Linked DNA regions of Hamadaea flava. Each later gene encodes a partner of the first gene's protein in a complex. Links are inferred from orthologs where the notes say so. Each region holds a gene or a part of one and is shown on either strand. Other genes may lie near its edges.

Evidence for each region.
Region 2: rpmE (region 1) and rpmD share a complex: the UniProt entries of both Bacillus subtilis proteins name them as parts of the 50S ribosomal subunit. The link is inferred for Hamadaea flava from one-to-one orthologs.

The regions. Positions count from the first base shown.
Region 1 is NZ_JAMZDZ010000001.1:3,876,454-3,880,742, forward strand. The notes cover bases 572-3,437. They hold rpmE (50S ribosomal protein L31), read right to left. Parts: upstream 2,183-3,437; coding sequence 1,961-2,182; downstream 572-1,960. Other genes in these bases: prmC (peptide chain release factor N(5)-glutamine methyltransferase), read right to left, coding at 572-766; prfA (peptide chain release factor 1), read right to left, coding at 777-1,865; HDA40_RS18165 (RNA ligase), read left to right, coding at 2,422-3,437. Outside these bases: more of prmC, read right to left, coding at 1-571; more of HDA40_RS18165, read left to right, coding at 3,438-3,498; HDA40_RS18170 (nucleotidyltransferase domain-containing protein), read left to right, coding at 3,488-4,231; HDA40_RS18175 (phosphatase domain-containing protein), read left to right, coding at 4,231-4,289. UniProt on the Bacillus subtilis protein: Binds the 23S rRNA. While neither of the L31 paralogs is essential, this protein seems to function as the main L31 protein.
Region 2 is NZ_JAMZDZ010000001.1:4,355,446-4,359,863, forward strand. Bases 515-3,509 are described here. They hold rpmD (50S ribosomal protein L30), read right to left. Parts: upstream 2,106-3,509; coding sequence 1,923-2,105; downstream 515-1,922. Other genes in these bases: secY (preprotein translocase subunit SecY), read right to left, coding at 515-1,211; rplO (50S ribosomal protein L15), read right to left, coding at 1,480-1,923; rpsE (30S ribosomal protein S5), read right to left, coding at 2,105-2,737; rplR (50S ribosomal protein L18), read right to left, coding at 2,756-3,145; rplF (50S ribosomal protein L6), read right to left, coding at 3,142-3,509. Also shown: more of secY, read right to left, coding at 1-514; more of rplF, read right to left, coding at 3,510-3,684; rpsH (30S ribosomal protein S8), read right to left, coding at 3,697-4,104; HDA40_RS20515 (type Z 30S ribosomal protein S14), read right to left, coding at 4,226-4,411; rplE (50S ribosomal protein L5), read right to left, coding at 4,413-4,418.

The DNA.
Region 1 (4,289 bases):
GGATCCGCGCGACCTCCTCCGGGTGCGACTCGTCGTGCTCGATTCCCGCCCGGCCGCCGTCGCGGAGCAGATCCGCGGCCAGCTCGGCCACCACCGGGATCAGATCCAGGCCGTCCACCCCGGCGAACACGGCCAGCGGCGGATCCGCGCGCACTTCCACGGGTACGCGTTGGGCAGCGGGCACATAAGGCGGGTTGCAGAGGACCAGATCGGCTTGGCCGCGTACCTCGGCGAGCAGGTCGGGATCGCGGACGTCACCCGGCACCACTCGCACCCGCGTCCCGAAAGCGTTGCGGCCCAGCCATTCCAGCGCTTCCGGCGACACCTCGACGGCGTACGCCTCGGCGTCCGGGCGCGCTCTGGCGACCGCCAGTGCCAAGGCGCCGCTGCCGCTGCACAGGTCGACGACGGTCGGCCGTTCCAGCCCGGCGATGTGGTCGATCCCCCACTGGGCGAGCGTCTCGGTCTCCGGACGGGGGACGAACACGCCGGGTCCCACCTGAAGATCGAGGTCGAGGAACCAAGCGCTGCCGGTGATGTGCTGGAGCGGTTCCCGGGCCGCCCGGCGCTCGACGACGGCCCGATAGCGCTCGGCCTGGACGGTGTCGATCACGTCGAGCAGGTAGAGCCGGCCGCGCTCGCACTCCAGGACATGAGCCAGCAGCAGCTCCGAGTCGGTTCGCGGGCTGCCCACCCCGGCTGCGCCCAACCGGCTGGCCGCCTCCCGAAGAAGGGACCTGACCTGCGCAGATTCACCGGCCTGCACGTCTGTCAGTTTACTGCCGGGACAGCTCGGTCTCACCCGCGAGGCGGGCGGCCCGGTCGGCGGCGGTCAGCGCGTCGAGCACGCCGTCCAGGTCTCCGGCCAGAGCCAGATCGAGGTTGTACGCCGTATAGCCGATCCGGTGGTCGGTGATCCGGTTCTGGGGGAAGTTGTAGGTCCGGATGCGCTCCGAACGGTCGACCGTCCGCACCTGCGCCTTGCGGGCGTCGGACGCGGCGGCGGCCGCCTCCTCCTCGGCGGCCTGCGCGAGCTTGGCCCGCAGCATGCGCATCGCCCGGTCCTTGTTCTGCAGCTGCGACCGCTCGTTCTGGCAGGTCACCACGATCCCGGTGGGCAGGTGCGTGATGCGTACGGCGGAGTCGGTGGTGTTGACCGACTGCCCGCCCGCGCCCTGCGACCGGTAGACGTCGATCCGCAGGTCGCTGGGATCGATGACGACCTCGGTCTCCTCGGCCTCCGGCGTCACCAGTACGCCCGCCGCCGAGGTGTGGATGCGGCCCTGCGACTCGGTCACCGGCACCCGCTGGACCCGATGTACGCCGCCCTCCCACTTCAGCCGCGACCACACGCCGTGACCGCCGTCCGGTACGCCCTTGGTCTTGATCGCGACCGCCACGTCCTTGTATCCGCCGAGGTCGGAGTCCTGCGCGTCGAGGACTTCCGTGACCCAACCGCGCCTTTCGGCGTATCGCAGGAACATCCGGAGCAGGTCACCCGCGAAAAGCGCGGATTCCTCGCCGCCTTCGCCCGCCTTGATCTCCAGGATCACGTCCTTGGCATCGTTGGGGTCGCGGGGCATGAGCAGTTCCGCGAGGCGTTCCTCCAGCTCGGGCAGGCGGGCCTCGAGCGCCTCCGCCTCCGCGGCGAAGTCGGCGTCGAGCGCGGCCAGTTCCCTGGCCGCGGCGAGGTCGGCGCGAGCCTGCGCCAGCTCACCCGCGGTCTTGTGGATCGGGGTGAGTTCGGCGAACCGGCGGCCGACCTTGCGGGCGGCGGCCTGGTCGGCGTGGATGGCCGGGTCCGCGAGCGTCTTCTCCAGCTGGTCGTACTCGGCCAGCAGTTCGGTCAGCCGATCGGTGCTCATCCGCGCCATCCCCTCCTGTCGAAACCCCGGTGTACACGCGAAGAGGGCGGCGCGCCGCGTCCTTCATGAACGCGGCGCGCCGCCCTCTGCGGCAGCTACTTGGCGGCCTTGCCGACCTTGGCGTACTTCGCCTGGAACTTGGCCACGCGGCCGGCGGTGTCCAGGACACGCTGCTTGCCGGTGTAGAACGGGTGGCACTCGTTGCACGACTCCGCGTGGATCTGACCGTTCTTCGCGGTGCTGCGGGTCGTGAAGGAGTTGCCGCAGGAGCACGTGACGGTGGTCACGTTGTACTCCGGGTGGATACCAGACTTCATGTCGCCTCAGGTCCTCTCATGGCTGTGCGCTGGGTCGCCGTCAACACATGTCGCCTGTGGCGACATGCTCGGGCGTGAACCAGCGCCCCGGGCAGTTGCCGGGCCACTCTGCTAACTACTCGGCCTACGGCCGACGGTCCATCCTGCCACGCGTCCCAATTGAGGTGCGCAGCAGGTGACGAGATCCGTAACGTGACACCCCCCTTCGCTATTCCGCCACCCCTCGAAAGGGACCGATTGTGGTCACGCTCACCGACCTCTTCCCGGCGGGCGCGCTCCAGGCTGCGCTCGACGCCGGTCATCTGCGTACGCAGACTCATCCTGAGCTGCCCTTGGTGATCTACAACTACACCGAGAAATGCGCATACGACGGCGCTTGGCGCGAAACCACGCTTATCTGCCGAGGGTTGATCGCGCATGCCCAAACCGGTGAGATCCTCGCGCGGCCCTACCGGAAGTTCTTCAACCACGGCCAGACCGGCGCGCCTACGTTCGCGCTGGACGAGGCGGTGGAGGTGACCGACAAGGCCGACGGCTCGCTGGGGATCGTCTACCCCGTCACGGGCGGCCACGCCATCGCGACGCGCGGGTCGTTCACCTCCGACCAGGCGGTCCGGGCGACCGCGCTGCTGCGTAAGCGGTACCCGGACTGGTCGCCGCCGGCCGGTCAGACGGTTCTCTTCGAGATCATCTACCCGGAGAACCGGATCGTGGTCGACTATGGGGGCATGGAGGATCTCGTCCTGCTCGGCGCGGTCGACACGATCTCCGGCCGGTCGCTCGGTCCGGCGCAGGTCGCCTGGCCCGGCCCGCGCGTCGAGACGTTCGCGTACGCCACCTTCGGCGCGGCGCTGGCCGCCCCGGCCCGGCCGAATCGGGAGGGCCTGGTCGTCCACGCCTTCGCCACCGGTGAGCGCGTGAAGATCAAGTACGAGGACTACCTGCGGCTGCACCGGATCGTGACCGGTCTCACCTCCCGGACGATCTGGGAGGCGCTGGTAGCCGGGTCGACCGTGGCCGCGATCTGCGAGCCGCTGCCCGACGAGTTCCACGTCTGGGCCCGGGAGGTGGCCGACCGGCTGCGTACCGAGGTCGACGCCGGGGTCGAGGAGGTCGAGCGGGTCTTCCGGGAGATCGTGGCCGGCCTGCCCGACGGTTACAGCCGCAAGGACTTCGCGCTCATCGCAAGCCGGCACGAGCTGCGGGGTCTGCTGTTCGCCCGGCTCGACGAGCGGGATCTTCGCCCCGCGCTCTGGCAGGCGGCCAAGCCCGAGGCCGGCGAGACGCCCCATGGACGGACCTTCGATGACGAATGACCCTGCTCCGACCCCTCCGACCGAACCGACGGGCGGCACCGGGCCGCTTCCAGCCGGCAGCACCGTACTGCTGGAGGGCGTCGTCGGGTCGACGGCGTACGGCCTGGCCGGTCCGCACTCTGATGTGGACCGGCTGGGCGTCTTCGCCGCCCCGACCGAGTCCTTCCACGGACTGCGCCCGCCCCGCGAGTCCATCGTGGAAAACGAGCCGGACCGGACGCTGCACGAAGCCGGGAAGTACTGCCGCCTCGCGCTGTCCGGCAATCCCACCGCCATCGAACTGCTGTGGCTGCCTGATGAGCTCTACGAGGTGCGTACGCCGCTGGGCGACGAACTGATCGGCCTCCGGTCGGCGTTCCTCTCGGCGCCCCGAGTGCGCGACGCCTTCCTCGGGTACGCCGCCCAGCAGTTGTCCCGGCTCGGCAGCAAACGCCGCAGCGGGAACTGGATCGACCGGCGGGCCGCCAAGCACGCCCGGCACATGCTGCGCCTGATCGACCAGGGGCTGGCCCTCTACGAGACCGGGGTGCTGCCGATCCGGCTCGCCGACCCCGAGCGATACCTCGACTTCGGCACCCATGTGGACGCCGACCCCGGCCTCGCCGGGCCGGTGCTCGAAGACGCCCGGGAGCGGTTCGCCGCCGCGCGTACCGTACTGCCGGAGCAGCCGGACGAGGCCGCGGTCGAACACTGGCTGCTACGCGTACGCGCGCACCACTTGAACGGAGACTGATGCGTACCCCCACCCTGACCATCACCCGTGGCCTGCCCGGCTCGGGCAAGACCACCTG
Region 2 (4,418 bases), 480 kb from region 1 along the record:
CTGCTGCCGCCGAGCCACATGAAGAAGAAGTTCGGCAGGACCGCGATGATGCCCAGGTAGAGGGCACCCGGCAGGGTGATCCGGGTCAGGATGAAGTCCAGGTAGTCGGCGGTGGGCTTGCCGGGCCGGATGCCCTGCACGAACCCGCCGTACTTCTTCATGTTGTCGGCCACCTCAGTCGGGTTGAAGGTGATCGACACGTAGAAGTAGGTGAAGAAGATGATCAGCAGGAAGTAGGTCAGGATGTAGACCCAGTCGCTCGGGTTGGCCAGGTGCCGGTCGACCCACGTCCAGACCTTGCCCGGGTCGTCGCTCTTGGTGAACTGGAGCGCCAACTGCGGCAGGTAGAGCAGGGACGAGCCGAAGATGACCGGGATGACGCCGGCCTGGTTGACCTTGAGCGGGATGTAGGTCGAGGTGCCGCCGTACATGCGCCGGCCGACCATGCGCTTGGCGTACTGCACGGGGATCCGGCGTTGCGCCTGCTCGATGTAGACCACGGCAGCGATGATCGCGACGACCAGAACCAGTACGCCGACGAACCAGTACGCGCCCTTGGACTTGTAGATCTGCCAGCCCTCGGCGGGAAGCCGGGCGGCGATCGAGGTGAAGATCAGGACGGACATGCCGTTGCCGATACCGCGGTCGGTGATCAGCTCGCCCAGCCACATGATGACGCCGGTGCCGGCGGTCATCGTGATCACGAGCGAAGCCAGGGTCAGCCACTGCGGGATCGCGGTCTGCGGGATGATCTCGACGCCGGCCGGGCAGGCGTTGCCGAACAGCTGGCCCGACTTGCCGAGCGCGACGAACGCGGACGACTGCAGGACGGCCAGACCCAGGGTCAGGTACCGGGTGTACTGCGTGATCTTCGCCTGGCCGGACTGGCCCTCCTTGCGCAGCTGCTCGAGCCGCGGGATCACGACGGTCAGCAGCTGCAGGATGATCGACGCGGTGATGTAGGGCATGATGCCCAGCGCGAACACCGACAGCGAGAGCAGCGCTCCGCCGGAGAAGAGGTTCAGCAGGCTGAAGATCCCGTTGGTGTCCCCCGCCTGTGCGTTCTTGATGCACTCCTGGACGTTGCCGTAGGAGACGCCGGGGCTGGGAATGGTGGCACCGAGCCGGTAAAGCGCGATGATGGCCGCCGTGAACAGCAGCTTCTTGCGCAGGTCAGGCGTCTTGAACGCACTGAGAAACGCGGAGAGCAACTCTATCCTCCTGCGCGAGGCGACCTTTTCGGGGTCGGTGGCGGGGGCGTGACGGGATGGCTACGGGACGAATCCCATAGCTGGGTTTGGACTGTAACAGTCCAAGGGTGGTTCTGCTCAGGGGTGTCGACACATTATTTGCCTCGGTGCCCCTGGACCTGTGCTAAAAGCAAGGCGCCGACTGCCGACTCCACAGAAGGAAGCAGCAGCCGGCGCCCTGATTGCCCGTGCTTAACAGCTCGGTAGCTTGCCACCGAGCCTGCCTGGCTTACAGCTCGGTGGCGGTGCCACCGGCGGCGGCGATCTTCTCCTTGGCGGACGCGCTGAACGCGTGCGCCGAGATCTGGAGAGCGATGCCGCCGAGGTCGCCGGTGCCGAGCACCTTGACCGGCTGGCCCTTGCGGACCGCGCCGGCCTCGGCCAGCTCCTGCGGGCCGACCTGGCCGCCGTTCGGGAACAGCTCGGCCAGCCGGTCCAGGTTCACGACCTGGAACACGACCTTGAACTTGTTCTTGAAGCCCTTCAGCTTCGGCAGGCGCATGTGGATGGGCATCTGCCCGCCCTCGAACGCCGCCGAGACCTGGTAACGGGCCTTCGTACCCTTCGTACCGCGACCGGCGGTCTTACCCTTGGAGCCCTCACCGCGACCGACACGGGTCTTCGCGGTCTTGGCGCCGGCTGCCGGACGGAGGTGGTGGACCTTGATCGTCATCAGTCGACCTCCTCAACCTTGACCAGGTGGTTCACCGTGAAGATCATCCCGCGAATCTCGGGACGGTCCTCCTTGACGACCACATCGTTGATCCGCTTCAGGCCGAGCGAACGCAGCGACTCGCGCTGGTTGAACTTGGCACCGATCTCGGACCGGACCTGCGTAACCTTCAGCCGCGCCATCACGCACCCGCTCCCGCGCGCAGTGCCAGCATGCGGGCCGGGGCCACGTCCTCGACCGGCAGACCGCGGCGAGCGGCGACAGCCTCGGGCGACTCCAGCATCCGCAGCGCCTTCACGGCGGCGTGGACGATGTTGATCGGGTTGGACGAGCCGAGGCTCTTGGAGAGCACGTCGTGGATGCCGGCGCACTCCAGCACGGCACGCACCGGGCCACCGGCGATGACACCGGTACCAGCGCTCGCCGGCTTCAGCAGGACGACGCCCGCGGCGTCCTCGCCCAGCACCGGGTGCGGGATGGACGAACCGATCCGCGGCACCTTGAAGAAGTGCTTCTTGGCCTCCTCGACACCCTTGGCGATCGCCGCGGGCACCTCCTTGGCCTTGCCGTAGCCGACGCCGACCGTGCCGTCGCCGTCGCCCACCACGACCAGCGCGGTGAAGCTGAACCGACGACCGCCCTTGACGACCTTCGCGACGCGGTTGATCGTGACGACCCGCTCGATGTGCGGGGTCTTCTCGACCGGCGCGCGGTCCCGGCCGCCGTCGCGACGGTCGCCGCGACCGCGACGCTGACCGTCGCCGGACTCGTTGCTGTTACCGGACCCGGAGCCCCGGCGCTGTGGACCTGCCATTATTCGATCCACTCCTTCCTAGAACTCGAGCCCGCCGCTGCGGGCCGCGTCCGCCAGAGCCGCAATACGGCCGGCGTAGCGGTTGCCGCCACGGTCGAACACAACCTTGCTGATGCCCGCGGCCTTGGCGCGCTCGGCCACCAGAGCGCCCACCTTCGTGGCGAGGTCGCTCTTGGTGCCCTCGGCGCCCCGGATCGAGGCGTCCATGGAAGAGGCCGACACGAGGGTGTGACCCTTGATGTCGTCCACGATCTGCACGGTGATCTGCCGCAGGCTGCGGGTGACCACCAGACGCGGCCGCTCCGCCGTTCCGCTGAGGTTCTTGCGGATCCGGAAGTGCCGGCGCGCCTTGCCGACGGCGCGCTGAGCCGCGACGCCGCTGCGGCGCTTGAGGAGCTGGGCGCTCACTTCTTACCTGCCTTTCCAGCCTTGCGGCGGATGACCTCGTCCGTGTACTTGACACCCTTGCCCTTGTAGGGCTCCGGCGGACGGATCTTCCTGATCTTCGCGGAGACCTCGCCGACCAGCTGCTTGTCGATACCCGACACGTGGAACAGCGTCGGCCGCTCCACCGTGAAGGTGATGCCCGCGGGGGCGGTCACCAGCACCGGGTGCGAGAAGCCCAGGGCGAACTCGAGGTCCGAGCCCTTGGCGGTGACGCGGTAACCCGTGCCGTTGATCTCCAGGCTCTTGCGGTAGCCCTCGGTGACGCCGACGATCATGTTGGCGACCAGGGTACGCGAGAGACCGTGCAGCTCCTTGGCGCGGCGCTCGTCGTTCGGGCGGCTGATGAGCAGCTCGCCGCTCTCACTGCGCTCGGCAGTGATCGGCTCGGCGAGGGTGTGCTCGAGAGCGCCCTTGGGGCCCTTGACCTTGACGGTCGGGCCATCGATGGTGATGTCGACCCCGGTCGGGACCGGGATCGCCTTACGTCCGATTCGCGACATTGCAGACCTTCCTCACCAGACGTAGGCGAGGACTTCCCCGCCCACCCCTCGCTTGCGGGCCTGCCGATCGGTGAGCAGTCCCTGGGACGTCGAGATGATCGCCACGCCCAGGCCGCCGAGCACCTTGGGGAGCTCCTGCGAACGGGCGTAGACCCGAAGGCCGGGCTTGGAGACCCGGCGGATGCCGGCGAGGCTGCGCTCACGGCTCGGGCCGTACTTGAGGTCGACCGTCAGCGTCTTGCCGACAGCCCCCTCCTCGGGCTCCTCAACCGCCCAGGCGGAGATGTAGCCCTCGGCCTTGAGGACCTCGGCGATGTTCGCCTTGATCTTCGAGTAGGGCATCTGCACCCGGTCGTGATACGCCTGGTTGGCGTTACGCAGACGCGTCAGCATGTCTGCGATTGGGTCGGTCATCGTCATGGTTTGTCTTAACCTCTCTCGCCGCGGTTCCGCCGGCTGCCGGACGATCCCGGCCGGGGCCTACGGCGAAGCAAGTATTCGGTCGCCAACGGCCCCTTGAGGCCGCTGGAGATGTGATCGTTTACCACGAAGCCTTCGACACGCCGGGCAGCTCGCCACGGTGCGCCATCTCCCGGATGCAGACCCGGCAGAGACCGAACTTCCGGTAGACGGACTTCGGCCGACCACACCGCTGGCAGCGGGTGTAGGCACGCACGGCGAACTTCGGCTTCGCGGCCGCCTTGATGATCAGCGCCTTCTTGGCCATATCAGTT